DNA from 2 places in the Burkholderia mycopellens genome. Region 2 is predicted to be linked to the other one. Evidence: predicted binding sites of a transcription regulator. Region 2 holds the regulator's gene; the other holds the start of a gene.
The links. Region 2 encodes HrcA, which represses chaperone genes, less so after heat shock. Its sites were predicted from a motif close to TTAGCACTCNNNNNNNNNGAGTGCTAA; they were not measured.
Positions count from the first base shown of each region.

Region 1 (7,633 bases), 160 kb from region 2:
TCCGCGCGAGAAAGCGCTTCAGCTCGGGCGCGCCGCTGGCACGCAGCGCGCGCACGCACGCGGCCGCGAGCCGCCAGAAATCGTATGGATCGTCATCGGCGAGCGCGGCCAGCACCGTATCGAGTTCATCGAGTGCCGCATCGGGCGTGCGATGTTCCGCACGCAGCACGCCAAGCAGCGCCTGTTCGTAGCGGGCGCGAATCCGGGTCGCGAACGCATCGGGCAGCGCGCGCAGCGTGGCCGGCGGTACCGCGCGGCCGACGAGCGCGAGCGCGTCGAGCGGCGCGTTGGCGCGCAGGTCGGCGGCGCTTTGCGCGCGCAATGCACGGAAATGTTCGAAGAGAACGGGTGAGCAGGCGAGCTCGCGCAGGTTGTGGCGTGCGACGGCCGCGCGGAAATCGCGTAGCGCGGCACGCCAGCCGGCCGAAGTCGGCTCGACGGCGACGAGCGGCACCGCGGCCGACAACTGCCCCGCGAAACGCGCGGCCGGCAGCCAGCCGGCCTCCGCCAGCACGGCCGCCGCAGCGGACAGCGGCGCGGCTGCGTCGTCGCGATGCTCGAAAGCGTCGGCGGCCGCCGCAAGCCATGCGTCGGCGGCACGCACGGCCCCGCCGCGCGGGTTGGGCAGTGCGTCAGGGTGGGGAACGTTCGCCGGTTCGGGCCTCATGCACACGCGCGCCTGTCATCGTCAAGTCGCTCGCGCGAACCTCGACGCGCGAGCGCCGGGCCGATGCGAGGCCTGAGCGGTGTGTCCGTGGGCCAAGGGTCCGGTCAGATCTGGACCATCTCGAAGTCTTCCTTGCGGGCGCCGCATTCAGGACACGTCCAGTTGATCGGGACGTCTTCCCAGCGCGTGCCCGGGGCAATGCCCTCTTCCGGCAGCCCGGCTTCTTCGTCGTAAATCCAGCCACAAATCAGGCACATCCAGCTCTTGTATTCCATCTTAAGCCGCGTCGGGAAAGTCGGTAAATTCGGGAGCCATGATGGTACCGTGTCGGGGCCGGACTGCCTAGCAATCGCGCTGGAGTAACGCGACTACGTTGCGCCGCGCTAAAAAATCCATCGTGCAGGCCGGATTCCGCCGCATAATGACTGAAAAGTGCGGCCTGCCGGGCAACACAGGGCCAAAAATGCCCATTTCGCCTCGCCGTCCGCATGCCCGTCGCTTTCCCGTTTTTCTCTTGCCCCATTTTTACATGTCCAGCAACGCCCCTCCGATCGTCCTCACCTTCGGCCTGTCCGATCCCACCGGCGGCTCCGGCATTCAAGCCGATCTGATGACTTTGGCGAGCATGGGCTGTCACGGTGTGTCCGTCCTGACGGGCTACACCGTGCGCGACTCGGCCGCCTGCGACGAAGTGACCGGCCTCGATCCCGACGTGGTCGCCGCCCAGGCGCGCATGCTGCTCGAAGACATGCCGGTTGCAGCGTTCAAGATCGGCGCGGCGACGCGCGCGGAAGTCGTGAGCGCAATCGCCGAGGTCGTCGCCGACTACGACGGCGTGCCGCTCGTGCTCGCGCCGGACTTCACGCTCGACGACGAGCACGTGCTCGCAGCCGACGACCTGCGCGAATCGATCGCCGACCTGCTGGCGCCGCAAACCACGCTGCTGGTCGCCGACTACGCGACGCTGATCGCGCTCGCGCAGCCGGACGGCGACGCCGAGGCGCCGAATCTCGACGCGGCCGTCTCGCACCTGCTGTCGCAGGGCTGCGAGTACATCCTGTCGTCCGAGACGGGCTCGCACCGGCTCGTCAACACACTGTACGGCGAGGAGGGCCAGCTCCGCGAGGACATGTGGGATCGCTCGCCGCACCGGCTGATGGGCATCACCGATACCTTGGGCGCGGCCATCGCGGCACTGCTCGCGAACGGCCAGGAGCCGCCCGAAGCCGTTCGCGAGGCGCAGGAATACCTGTACCAGTCCGTACGTGACGCGTTCCGGCCCGGCATGGGTGCGTACCTGCCCGACCGGTTCTTCTGGGCGCGCAGCAACGAAGACTCGGATACGCCGCCGGCCGTGAAGGCCGACACGGTGCCGAGGACGTCGCACCGGCATTGAGGTGAGCACGGCGGTGCATGCCCCGCCGCTGCCCGCTGCCCGTGTCACGGCCTTGGGGCGCGGCATCTTCGGCCACCCCGCGCATGCATCGAAATGTGCGCACATAAAAAAAGACCCGCATCGCTGCGGGTCTTTTCTTTTGGCTGGAACGCGCATCGCTGCGCGCTCCGGACACCATCGACCGAAGTCGATTACATGTCCATGCCCATGCCGCCCATGCCGCCCGGCATGCCGCCCGGCATCGGAGCGTCTTCCTTCGGCAGTTCAGCAACAGCTGCGTCCGTCGTCAGCAGCAGGCCTGCAACCGAAGCTGCGTTCTGCAGTGCGGTACGCGTGACCTTGGTCGGGTCGACAACACCGGCTTCGACCATGTCGACGTACTCGCCCGTCGCCGCGTTGTAGCCGTAGTTGCCCTGGCCTGCAGCAACTGCCGCCACCACGACGCTGGCTTCTTCGCCGCCGTTCGTGACGATCTGGCGCAGCGGCTCTTCCATGGCGCGCAGCACGATCTTGATGCCGGCGTTCTGGTCGGCGTTAGCGCCGGTCAGGCCTGCGATCGCGGTGCGAGCGCGGATCAGCGCAACGCCGCCACCTGCCACGATGCCTTCTTCCACAGCTGCGCGCGTTGCGTGCAGTGCGTCTTCGACACGTGCCTTCTTTTCCTTCATTTCGACTTCGGTCGCTGCGCCGACCTTGATCACTGCAACACCGCCGGCCAGCTTGGCCACGCGCTCTTGCAGCTTTTCACGGTCGTAGTCCGACGTCGCTTCTTCGATTTGCGCGCGCACTTGCTTCACGCGTGCTTCGATGCTCGCGGCTTCGCCTGCGCCGTCGATGATCGTCGTGTTTTCCTTGCCCACTTCGATGCGCTTCGCCTGGCCCAGTTCTGCCAGCGTTGCCTTCTCGAGCGTCAGGCCGGTTTCTTCCGCGATCACCTGGCCGCCGGTCAGGATCGCGATGTCTTCCAGCATCGCCTTGCGACGATCGCCGAAGCCCGGCGCCTTGACCGCAACGGTCTTCAGGATGCCGCGGATGTTGTTGACGACCAGCGTTGCGAGCGCTTCGCCTTCGATGTCTTCAGCGATGATCAGCAGCGGACGGCCTGCCTTCGCGACTTGCTCGAGCACCGGCAGCAGATCACGGATGTTCGACACCTTCTTGTCGTGCAGCAGCACGAACGGGTTGTCGAGGACGGCGACTTGCTTTTCCGGATTGTTGATGAAGTACGGCGACAGGTAGCCGCGATCGAACTGCATGCCCTCGACGACGTCGAGTTCGTCGGCCAGCGACTTGCCGTCTTCGACGGTGATGACGCCTTCCTTGCCGACCTTGTCCATCGCTTCAGCGATGCGATCGCCGATCGACGTGTCGCTGTTCGCCGAGATCGAGCCGACCTGTGCGATTTCCTTGTTCGTCGTGCACGGCTTGCTGATCTTCTTCAGCTCTTCGACAGCCGCTGCGACTGCCTTGTCGATGCCGCGCTTCAGGTCCATCGGGTTCATGCCCGATGCGACGTACTTCATGCCTTCGCGGACGATCGATTGCGCGAGGACGGTTGCCGTCGTCGTGCCGTCGCCTGCGTTGTCGCTGGTCTTGGAAGCCACTTCCTTGACCATTTGCGCGCCCATGTTCTGGAGCTTGTCCTTCAGCTCGATTTCCTTCGCGACCGACACACCGTCCTTGGTGACCGTCGGGCCGCCGAAGCTGCGCTCGAGCACGACGTTGCGGCCCTTCGGACCCAGCGTGACCTTGACTGCGTTGGCGAGAATGTTCACGCCTTCGACCATCTTCGAACGGGCGGAATCGCCGAATACGACGTCTTTAGCTGCCATCTTCTAACTCCTTGAATTCTTGGGAATATGTACCGTCGGTGGACGCTTACTTGGCGTTGACCACGGCCATGATGTCTTCTTCGCGCATGACCAGCAGTTCGTTGCCGTCGACCTTCACGGTCTGGCCTGCGTACTTGCCGAACAGGACGCGATCGCCGACCTTCACGTCGAGCGCGATTGCCGCGCCCTTGTCGTCACGCTTGCCCGGGCCGACGGCCAGGACTTCGCCCTGATCCGGCTTTTCAGCTGCGGCGTCGGGGATCACGATGCCCGAGGCGGTCTTGGTTTCTTGATCCAGGCGCTTGACGATCACGCGATCGTGCAAAGGACGAAGGTTCATATTCACTCCTCTCTTGACTGAGATTGAAGAACGCTTAGGGAATCTGCCCGGCTTGGCGCCTGGCAGAGAATTGTTAGCACTCTCGTGCAGCGAGTGCTAATTATATGGACGGGTTTTGACAAATTCAAGAAGGGGGATCGGCGGTTTTTTTTCGGGCCGGCGAGGCGCGCCCGGCTTTGAGCCTTGATCACTTGGCCGCGTGCCCGGGACGATCAGGACGATGCAGGAGGAGCGGAGATATGTTCCACAAAAACAATGACTTACAGAGGCCCACACGTGAGAGCCGATGTGAGCTGAGAAGGCGCCTCGAGCCGCTTGCCCGAGCCGCCGTCACGGATCCCCCGCAGCGGCCACAGTACCTCAGGGAAATCCCGTACAACAAGCCGCATCCAAACAAATTAAATGGGGCGCGGACGCTCCGTTGCGCTCGCGATGCGAACGCGCGGCAGCCCCCTCGCCCCGTTGGACCGACGAATCCACCTGAATTTTCTACAGCAGCGCAGGCACCGGACGCTCGGAAACGGCACGCTGCGACACATGGCCAGGGACCGCAAAACGTTCCACCGTCGAACCTTTGTCGACCGTATCCAGCCGGTAGCCATGCGTATACACGGCACACAACTGCAGCCCGTTTTCCGGACGAAGCACCAGTTTTTGTCGGAGTCGATAGATGTGGGTGTCGAGACTCCGGGATGTCCCATCCAGCGCCCGCCCCCACGCCAGCGTCGACAACAAATCCCGGGAAAGCACGTTCCCGATGTTATTGAACAAGAAATTTGCCAGCGCAAATTCCTTTGCCGTCAAATCGATGATCTTTCCGTGTAGCGTGATAGTACGCGCAAGCGGATTCAGAACATACGCGCCGATCTCGACCCTGCCATCGAGTTTTTTGTTGCGGCCCTTTCGACGCAACAGCGCATTGACGCGAGCGGCCAACTCGATCTCGCGGAACGGCTTACCGATGTACTCGTCGGCGCCTGCGTCCAGCGCGGCAGCGACATCTGCTTCAAGCGTTCTCGCAGCCAGGAACAAGACGGCCGGTTCGGCTCCGACGTTAGCCCGAATCCAGTGCAACAAATTCAGGCCATCGGCATCCGGAATTCGCCAATCGAGCACGATGAGTTCGACCATCTCCCTTTTAAGATACCGGACGGCTCTCGCGCTATCGCACACCCGGAAAATTTCCCGATTCGTCCCTCGCAGCGCCCTTTCAAAGGCTGACGCCTGACCCGGATCCCCTTCCACCAACAAGATACTCATAACACCCCCAGCCTTCGTCGACTCGAATGATTTACATCGCACACCAAATCGATCGCACGGATACACCAGTACAAACTTGACGTCTTATTTTTAACCACTGCCGATCGATTGAAACCAGCCTCACCTCAACACCAACCTCAAAACCCGATCAGTCCACAGCCTTCCAACCTGATCCGCCACCCTATTTTCAAAAGTACGCCTCCCCGCCATGCACCTGGCGCCGACGAACGGCACGGGCGATACCGGTTAGCAGAACGTCACAAGCGTCTCATCGCGAAACTGCCAAGCACTCCGGCACCCTTGTTGACGACCTTCAATCCCGCCCTCGAGCCGGCAATGAGTCGAACCGATTCGTCGTCGCTGGATGCAACGCGACCCATCCCGCGTCAGCATGTCAGTCAGATGTTACTGACATATCAGTAGAATATCGAAGCACTTGCCCGAGATCAAAGGGGGTAAACCCGTTCCCTAACCTTGACCCTTTTAGCCTCGAGTTGAAAACAGGGGACGCCCGCTCTAATATGTTAGTAATATTCTTTTGGCGATCGCTTAGGCACATGAACGGACTGACGGGTAACACCCTTGCCGAACAGGCTCACCAGAAACTGGAAGAACTCATCGTGACGCTGGAACTCGCGCCCGGCAGTGTCTGGTCGGAGGCGTCGCTTGCGGAGAAGCTGAATACCGGGAGAACGCCCGTTCGAGAGGCCGTACAACGATTGGCTGCTTCGCATCTCGTTCAGGTCGTTCCGCGTCACGGCATCATGATTACCGTGCCGAACATTCACGATCAGTTGCTCGTGCTCGAAACACGCCGTGAACTGGAACGCCTCATCGCGCAGCGCGCTGCGCGGCGCGCCTCGCCCGAGGAACGCGCGCAGATCCGCGACGTCGCTGACGAACTCGACGTGGCAGGCGAATCGCGCGACGTCGTCGCCTACTTGAGGCGCGTATACGTGGCCAATCAACTTACCGCGCAGTTTTCGCGAAATCGCTTCGCCGCCGAGGCCATTGCGCCATTACATGCGTTGTCGCGCCGCTTTTACTTCATGTATCACAAGCAATTGAATGACTTGCCGACCGCAAGCCTGCAGCACACGCGGGTCGCACGCGCGATAGCCGACGGCGACGAGCAGCAAGCCGGGGTTTCATCAGACTTGATGATGGACTATATAGACGCATTCACCCGAGACTGTTTCACCCGCGATTTCGAGCCGAATCATCCGCGAATCGCGGTCTGACAACGCGCCGCTGCCGCCATTCAACGCATTGACCTGGGCGGTGCCTTCTCATCTTTACATCGCGTTCTTATTTCACACGCTCGATGAAGCGAGCAGGCCGCCACGCCTGGCGTATGCCGCGCAAACTCAACGCCGCACATACGTCAGCGCCTCGACGTCACGACTGACGATTGGCGCGTGCAACGCGATGACTGCGATGTGAAGACGACGATCCTGTTCTGATATTGATGGGATCACGCCCGTCGCAACCCGCACTTGCGTCGCCGTGCCATCAACGCGCGATTCCGCACCGCTCGATCAGCCCTTCCACCTGCGCCTCTCGAACGGGTTCCGAAATATAGTAGCCCTGACAATCAATTTGGGGCATCGCTCGCAGCCACGAAAATTGAGCCTCGGTTTCAACGCCCTCGACGACAACATGCTTTCCCAAGCGGGTCCCGAGCTCGACGAGCGTTTCGACCATGGTTCTCGATTCGACGTTCTCGTGGACGTCGCGCATGAAAGACCGGTCCAGCTTGAGCGTATCCACTTCGAGACGATGCAACTTGCTCAGCGACCAACACCCCGAACCAAAATCGTCGATTGCAACGCTCACTCCCATCCTCCGAATCGGAGCGATAGCTGCTGCGAGTGTGTCGATCGGACCCGGATCGATGGATTCCGTCAGTTCAATTTGGAAATTCGCGGCACACACGGCATGCGAATCCAGAATAAAAGACAAGCGTTTTGCCAACCCCTCCCGGGTAATCTCACGAGCAGGAAAATTTGCAGACAGAGACAAGTTCTCGTATCCGAGTGCAGCCCAACCAGCAAGCACCCGCGCAGACTCATCGATCACGTAATCCGTAAATCGGCGTGTCAGATGCGAATTCTCGACAAGGTCGATAAACGCTGCCG
Region 1 covers NZ_OZ183802.1:972,712-980,344, reverse strand. Annotated here, with positions in the region: gene ACPTTC_RS04535 (hypothetical protein) at 1-667, opposite strand, end outside; gene ACPTTC_RS04530 (rubredoxin) at 772-942, opposite strand; gene ACPTTC_RS04525 (hydroxymethylpyrimidine/phosphomethylpyrimidine kinase) at 1,197-2,063, shown strand; gene groL (chaperonin GroEL) at 2,255-3,895, opposite strand; gene groES (co-chaperone GroES) at 3,942-4,235, opposite strand; gene ACPTTC_RS04510 (response regulator transcription factor) at 4,725-5,495, opposite strand; gene ACPTTC_RS04505 (GntR family transcriptional regulator) at 6,053-6,736, shown strand; gene ACPTTC_RS04500 (EAL domain-containing protein) at 7,008-7,633, opposite strand, start outside.
Region 1: groES (co-chaperone GroES) is a predicted target of HrcA. The motif match lies at 4,309-4,335, and genes of this name have one in related genera.

Region 2 (7,633 bases):
CGGGCGCGATGACCGATCTCGCGGAAGTGGCCGTGCAGCGCTCGCTTGCGCTGCTGTCGGCCGAACTCGAAGCGCTGTACGGCGAGCCGCGCGGCGCCGACGGCCAGCGCGTCGTGCTCGGCGTGGTCGGGATGGGCAAGCTCGGCGGCCGGGAGCTGAACGTGTCGTCGGACATCGACCTGATCTTCGTCTACGAGGACGACGGCGAGACGACCGGCGGCGCGCGTTCGCCGCTGCCCACGCAGGAATACTTCACGCGGCTCGGCCGGAGGCTGATCGGCGTGTTGTCGGAAGTCACCGCCGACGGCTACGTATTTCGGGTCGACATGCGGCTGCGTCCGAACGGCGATTCGGGGCCGCTCGTCTGCAGCCTCGGCATGCTCGAGGAGTATTTCTACGTGCAGGGCCGCGAGTGGGAGCGCTATGCGTGGATCAAGGGGCGGCTCGTGTCGGAAGGCGACAGCGACGCGGCGCGGCGGCTGGAGTCGCAGCTCGAGGCGATCGTCAAGCCGTTCGTGTACCGCCGCTACCTCGACTTCGGCGTGATCGGCGCGATCCGCTCGCTGCACCAGCAGATCCGGCAGGAAGCCGCGCGTCGCGCGTCGATGCGGCCCGACAAGGCCGACGACATCAAGCTTGGGCGCGGCGGGATCCGTGAGATCGAGTTCAGTGCGCAAGTGTTCCAGTTGATCCGTGGCGGGCAGGATGCGGAATTCCGCGTGCGGCCGACGCTCGCGGTGCTGCGCCATGCGCAGGCGCGCGGGCTGATCGGCGAGGACGTGCGCGCGCGCCTGACCGATGCCTACAATTTCCTGCGCACGCTCGAGCACCGGCTGCAGTACCGCAACGACGCGCAGACGCATGCGATGCCGGTCGAGCCGGACGAACGCGCGGCGCTGGCCGCGTCGCTCGGCTTTGCCGACTATGCGGCGCTGATGACGGTGCTGGACGAGCACCGGAACTTCGTCGAGGCGCAGTTCGACCAGATCTTCGCCGACAAGGTGAACGGCGCGCCCCGCGGCGCGGGCGAAGAGACGGCCGCCGCGTGGATCTGGAGCAGTGCGCTCGCCGATGACGGCGAGGACGATGCGCTCGCGGCCCGTCTCGACGGCCTCGGCTTCGCCGATCCGGCGACGGTGCTCGCCCGGTTGCGCGCGGTCTGGCAGTCGTCGCGCTACACGGGCTTGCCGGAAAAGAGCCGGCATCGCTTCGACCGCGTCGCGCAGCGCGCGCTGGAGGCCGCGCCGCGGATCGACGCCGCGCGCCGCGACGAAACCATCATCCGCCTGTTCGACCTGCTCGAGACGGTCAGCCGGCGCGGTGTCTATCTCGCGTTGCTGACCGAATATCCGGCCGCGCTCGACCGCGTGCTGTCGGTGCTCGGTGCGACGCGCTGGGGGGGCGGCTACCTGATCCGCCATCCGCAACTGCTCGACGAACTGCTCGACGACGAGGCGATCGCGAGCCCGTTCGACTGGCCTGCGTTCAAGGATGCGCTGCGCGCGCGCCTCGCCGCGGCCGACGGCCCCGAGCAGCAGATGGACCTGCTGCGGCACGCACAGCACGCGGAGGTGTTCCGGATCCTGCTGATCGATCTCGCCGGGCAACTGTCGGTCGAGCATGTGAGCGACCGGCTGTCCGAACTGGCTGACGCGGTGCTCGACGTGACGATCGAAGTCGTCTGGTCGCAGCTCGCGAAGCGCCACCGCGACGTGCCGAAGTTCGCGGTGATCGCGTACGGCAAGCTGGGCGGCAAGGAGCTCGGCTACGCGTCGGATCTCGACCTGATCTTCCTGTACGACGACCCCGACGAGCGCTCGGCGGACGTCTACACGACCTTCACGCGGCGCCTGATCACATGGCTCACCACGGCGACCGGGGCGGGCGCGCTGTTCGACATCGACCTGCGGCTGCGGCCGAACGGCGAGGCAGGGCTACTGGTCACCGATCTCGACGCGTTCCGCCGCTACCAACTGCGCGAGGGCGACGCCGCGAATACCGCGTGGGTCTGGGAGCATCAGGCGCTGACGCGTGCCCGCTACAGCGCGGGCGACGCGCAGATCGGCGCGGACTTCGAGGCGATCCGCCAGCAGGTGCTGACGACGCCGCGCGACGGCGGCGTGCTCGCGAAGGAGATCGTCGACATGCGCGGCAAGGTGTTCGCCGGCCACCCGAACCAGACCGAGCTGTTCGACCTGAAGCACGATCGCGGCGGGATGGTCGACATCGAGTTCATCGTCCAGTACTGGGTGCTGCTGCACGCGTCGAGCGACGCCGAGCTGATCCGCAACACGGGCAATATCGCGCTGCTGCGCGAGGTCGCGCGCTTCGGGCTGATGGGCGAGGACGAGGCCGAGCGGGTCGGGGCGGCGTACCGTAAGTACCGGAAGCTGCAGCACAAGCTGCGGCTCGACGGGATGGAGAAGGCGCGGGTCGATCCGGCCGTGGTGGCCGACGAGCGGGCGGCCGTGACGGCGCTGTGGACGCGCGTGTTCGGGGCGGTTGAAACGGATAGTTGAAACGACCGTTCGATGCGGTGCGGCAGGGGGAGCGATCGCGCCGCCGTGCCTAAAAAAGACCGGCGCGTGCGCCGGTCTTTTGCATTCGATGAACGGCTAACGGGTGGCCGGCGTCAGGCGGCCAGCATTTCCTTCGCGTGCTTGCGCGTCGTGGCCGTGATCTCGAGCCCGCCGAGCATCCGCGCGACTTCCTCGATCCGGTTGGCGCGGTCGAGCGCGACCACGGTCGACACCGTGCCGCCGCGGTCGTCGGCGCCTTTTGTGACCTGGAAGTGATGGTCGCCGCGCGCGGCGACCTGCGGCAGGTGCGTCACGCACAGTACCTGGCGATCGCGCCCGAGCTGGTGCAGCAGGCGGCCGACCACTTCGGCGACGCCGCCGCCGATCCCCGTATCGACTTCGTCGAAGATCAGCGTCGGCGTCGGGCTTGCCGCGCTGGCGATCACGGCGAGCGCGAGGCTGATGCGTGCGAGCTCGCCGCCCGACGCAACCTTCGCGAGCGGCCGCAGCGGCACGCCAGGGTGCCCGGCGACCCGGAATTCGACCTGTTCGAGCCCGTGCGGGCCGCCGTCGGCGAGCGGCACGAGCGCGACTTCGAAGCTCCCGCCCGCCATCGACAATTCCTGCATGCCGGCCGTGACGGCCGCGCCGAGCGCCTTGGCGGCCTGTGTGCGCGCCTTGGACAGCTGTTTGGCGTCGGCGAGATAGGCTTCCCGCGCCTTGGCCTGCACCGCCTCGAGCGCGCCGAGATCGGCGGCCGCGTCGAGTGCGGCGAGCTGCGCGCGGCGTGCCGCGTGTTCTTCGTGCAGCGTGTCGGGCGGCAAGCGGAACTTGCGGGCGGTCGAGTGCAGCGCATCGAGGCGCGTTTCGACCTGCGCGAGCCGTTCGGGATCGAGATCGATGCGCTGTGCATAGTGCGACAGCGAGTAGACCGCTTCCTGCAGCTGGATCTCGGCCGGTTCAAGCGACGCGAGCGCGTCGCCGAGCGTGGTGTCGTAGTCGGCGAGGCTGCGCAGCTTCGACACGATCGCGCCGAGCTGCGCGAGCATCGCGTCGTCGGACTCGGACAGCGCGTTGAGCGCACCGCGCACGCCTTCGATCAGGTTCGCCGAATGCGACAGGCGCTTGTGCTCGTTGCTGACTTCGTCCCATTCGCCGGGCTGAGGGGCGAGCTTGTCGAGCTCGGCGAGCTGCCAGGCGAGCTTTTCGCGTTCGAGCTGCAGCTCGCGCTCGTGCGCTTTTGCCGCGTCGATCGCCTGCGTCGCGTCACGCCACACGCGCCATGCGCGTGCGACGTTCGCGGCGTCGGCAACGAGCCCCGCGTGCGTATCGAACAGCTCGCGCTGCGCGTCGGGCCGCATGAGCAACTGGTGCGCATGCTGGCCGTGGATGTCGACGAGCATTTCGCCGAGCTCGCGCAGCTGCGCGAGCGTCGCGCTGGTGCCGTTGATGAATGCGCGCGACCGGCCGTTCGCATCGATCACGCGGCGCAGCATCACGGTGTCCTCGGTGTCGAACGCGTGTTCGTCGAGCCAGCGCGCGACGCGGTCGTGCGGCGTGAATTCGGCGGTGATGTCGGCGCGGCCGCAACCGGTGCGCACGACGCTCGCGTCGGCACGTTCGCCGAGCGCAAGGGCAAGGGCGTCGATCAGGATCGATTTCCCGGCGCCGGTTTCGCCGGAAAAGACGGAAAAGCCGCTGTCGAATTCGAGATCGAGCGCGGCGACGATGACGAAGTCGCGGATCGAGAGGTGGCGGAGCATGGTGTCGGGCGGAGCGGCGTCAGGACGCGTTGTCGTCTTCGTTCGAGGCGTGTTCGTTCCAGTGCAGCTTCTTGCGCAGCGTCGCGTAGTAGCTGTAGCCGATCGGGTGCAGGAACGGCACCGTGTGCTTCGAGCGGCGCACCTCGATCGTGTCGTTCAGTTCGAGCGCGGTGAACGACTGCATGTCGAAGTTCACGTTGACGTCGCGCCCGCCGACGATCTGGATCGCGATTTTCGAATCGTCGGGCAGCACGATCGGCCGGTTCGACAGCGCGTGCGGCGCGATCGGCACGAGCACGATACCCGCCAGCTGCGGATGGAGGATCGGGCCGGCCGACGACAGTGCGTAAGCGGTCGAGCCGGTCGGCGTGGCGACGATCAGGCCGTCCGAACGCTGGTTGTACATGTATCGGCCGTCGACCGACGCGCGCAGCTCGACCATCCCGGAGAAGCCGCTGCGGTTCACGACGACGTCGTTGAAGGCGATCGCATGGTAGATCGGTTCGCCGTCGCGCATGATCCGGGCCTCGAGCAGCGCGCGCTCCTCGCGTTCGAACTTGCCCGACAGGATCACTGGCACGAGCGCCTGCATGTCGGCCGCCGCGATATCGGTGATGAAGCCGAGCCGCCCGTGGTTGATCCCGATCAGCGGTGTCTTGTACGGCGCGAGCTGGCGGCCGATGCCGAGCATCGTCCCGTCGCCGCCCAGCACGACCGCCACGTCGGCGCGCGCCCCGATTTCGGCCGGGGTCAGCGCCGGGTAGCCGGTGATGCCGATCTCGCGCGCGGTCTCGGCTTCGAAGACGACCTCGAAGCCCTGCTTGGCGACGCAGGCGGCCAGTGTGGCGAGCGGCTCGGCGATGTTGGGCGTGTTGCTCCGGCCGACGAGCGCGACAGTGTTGAACTGATTACCGGTTTTCATGCCGGCATTACACCATAGCTCGTTGACGAAAAGAACCGGCCGCGCACGGGCGGGGCCGGATCGGGCCAACCCGCGCAACGGCAGCCGACGCCACTCGCCGCGGTCGCGCGGTTGCGCTAAAATTTTCCACCATGCTAGATCCTCGCGCACGAACCCTCCTGAAAACCCTGATCGAACGGTATATCGCCGACGGTCAGCCAGTCGGATCGCGCACGTTGTCCCGTTACTCCGGGCTCGAGCTGAGCCCGGCGACGATCCGCAACGTGATGTCCGACCTGGAGGAGCTCGGCCTCGTGTCGAGCCCGCACACGTCGGCCGGCCGCGTGCCGACGCCGCGCGGCTACCGGCTGTTCGTCGACACCATGCTGACGGTCGAGGTGCCGATCGACGCCGAAGCCGTCGCGCGGCAGGTGCAGAACACGTTGCAGGCCGGCGAGCCGCAGCAGCGGGTCGTGGCGGCCGCCGCGAGCGTGCTGTCGAACCTGTCGCAGTTCGCGGGCGTCGTGCTGACGCCGCGCCGCAGCCACGTGTTCAAGCAGATCGAGTTCATGCGCCTGTCGGACAAGCGCATCCTGCTGATCATCGTCACGCCCGAGGGCGACGTGCAGAACCGGATGCTCGCGACGCCGCGCGATTACTCGCCGTCGCAACTGACCGAGGCGTCCAACTACATCAATGCGCATTTCGCCGGACTGTCGTTCGACGAGGTGCGCCGCCGCCTGCGCGACGAGATCGACCAGCTGCGCGGCGACATGACCGCGCTGATGCATGCGGCCGTGACGGCCAGCACCGAGGTGCCCGACACCGAGGACACCGTGCTGATTTCCGGCGAGCGCAACCTGCTCGAAGTGGCGGATCTCTCGTCCGACATGGCGCGGCTGCGCAAGCTGTTTGACGTATTCGACCAAAAGACGGGCCTCCTGCAACTGCTCGACGTGTCGAGCCACGCCCAGGGCGTGCAGATCTTCATTGGCGGCGAATCGACGCTCGTGCCGATCGAGGAAATGAGCGTCGTGACCGCACCTTACGAGGTGAACGGGCAGATCGTCGGCACGCTCGGCGTGATCGGCCCGACCCGCATGGCGTACAACCGCGTGATACCGATCGTCGACATCACCGCGCGCCTGCTGTCGCTCACGCTGAGCCAGCAGTAGCCTGCCGTCGCCGGCCCGATCCCGCCCCGTCATCTTGCCGCGGCACCGCGCGTGCCGGCAGTCGGCCGAACGATAGGGCCTGGTTCCGCTCATGACGCGCTTGCGAACGAGCGTTGCCAGTCGCCGTGCAGGAAGCAAGGCGCACCGTCTAGCCGAGCCAAACAAGCGACGCGCGCCGCCGCTATGCGGCCGGCAACGCTCGCTCCCCTGATTGGAATCGATCTTTTGCGGGGCTGGCCGCCAGAAGCGCCGATCGCGGCGTCATGCGCGTTGCGCTCGGCCTTCTGGCGTCCAGTGCAAGCTCGTCATGAGCGGGAGCAGGTCCTGGCCGACCGGCGCGGGGCGGCCGGCTATAATTGAGAGCCGTCCGGTTCCGTGCCCCGAGCACGTTATTGCCCATGCGTTTCGATCTTGAGCCGTCCTCGAGCACCGCGGCTGCCCATCGCATCGGTGTGCTGCTGATCAATCTCGGCACACCCGACGCCCCGACGCCGCGCGCGGTGCGGCGCTACCTGGCCGAATTCCTGTCGGATCCACGGGTCGTCGAGATTCCGCAGGCCGTCTGGCAGGTGCTGCTGCGCACGCTGATCCTGCCGCTGCGCGGCCGCGCATCCGCGAAGAAATACGCGGCCGTCTGGATGCCCGAGGGCTCGCCGCTGCGCGTCTACACCGAGCGCCAGACCGATGCCGTGCGGCACCTGCTCGCGTCGAACGGCTATCAAGTGCAGGTCGACTACGCGATGCGCTACGGCAGCCCGAACATTTCGCACGCGCTCGCGCAGTTCAAGCGTGCGGGCGTCGAGCGCGTGCTGCTGATGCCGATGTATCCGCAATACTCGTCGTCGACCACGGCCACGGCCTTCGACGCCGCATTCAACGCGCTCGCGCGCATGCGCAACCAGCCGGAGGTGCGCACGGTGCGGCACTACGCCGACCATCCGGCCTATATCCATGCGTTGGCCGAGCAGGTGCGCCAGTATTGGGCGCAGCACGGCCGGCCCGACTTCGCGGCCGGCGACAAACTCGTGCTGAGCTTTCACGGCGTGCCGAAGCGCACGCTCGACCTCGGCGATCCCTACCACGACCAGTGCCAGCAGACAGGGGCGCTGCTGATGGCCGCGCTCGGGCTGTCGACGACCGAATGCCGCATCACCTTCCAGTCGCGGTTCGGCAAGGCCGAATGGCTGCAGCCCTACACCGCGCCGACGCTGCGCGAGTTCGGCGAGGCCGGCGTGCGGCGGGCCGACGTGTTCTGTCCCGGTTTCACGGCCGATT
Region 2 covers NZ_OZ183802.1:809,180-816,812, forward strand. Annotated here, with positions in the region: gene glnE (bifunctional [glutamate--ammonia ligase]-adenylyl-L-tyrosine phosphorylase/[glutamate--ammonia-ligase] adenylyltransferase) at 1-2,519, shown strand, start outside; gene recN (DNA repair protein RecN) at 2,633-4,282, opposite strand; gene ACPTTC_RS03850 (NAD kinase) at 4,302-5,204, opposite strand; gene hrcA (heat-inducible transcriptional repressor HrcA) at 5,336-6,358, shown strand; gene hemH (ferrochelatase) at 6,757-7,633, shown strand, end outside.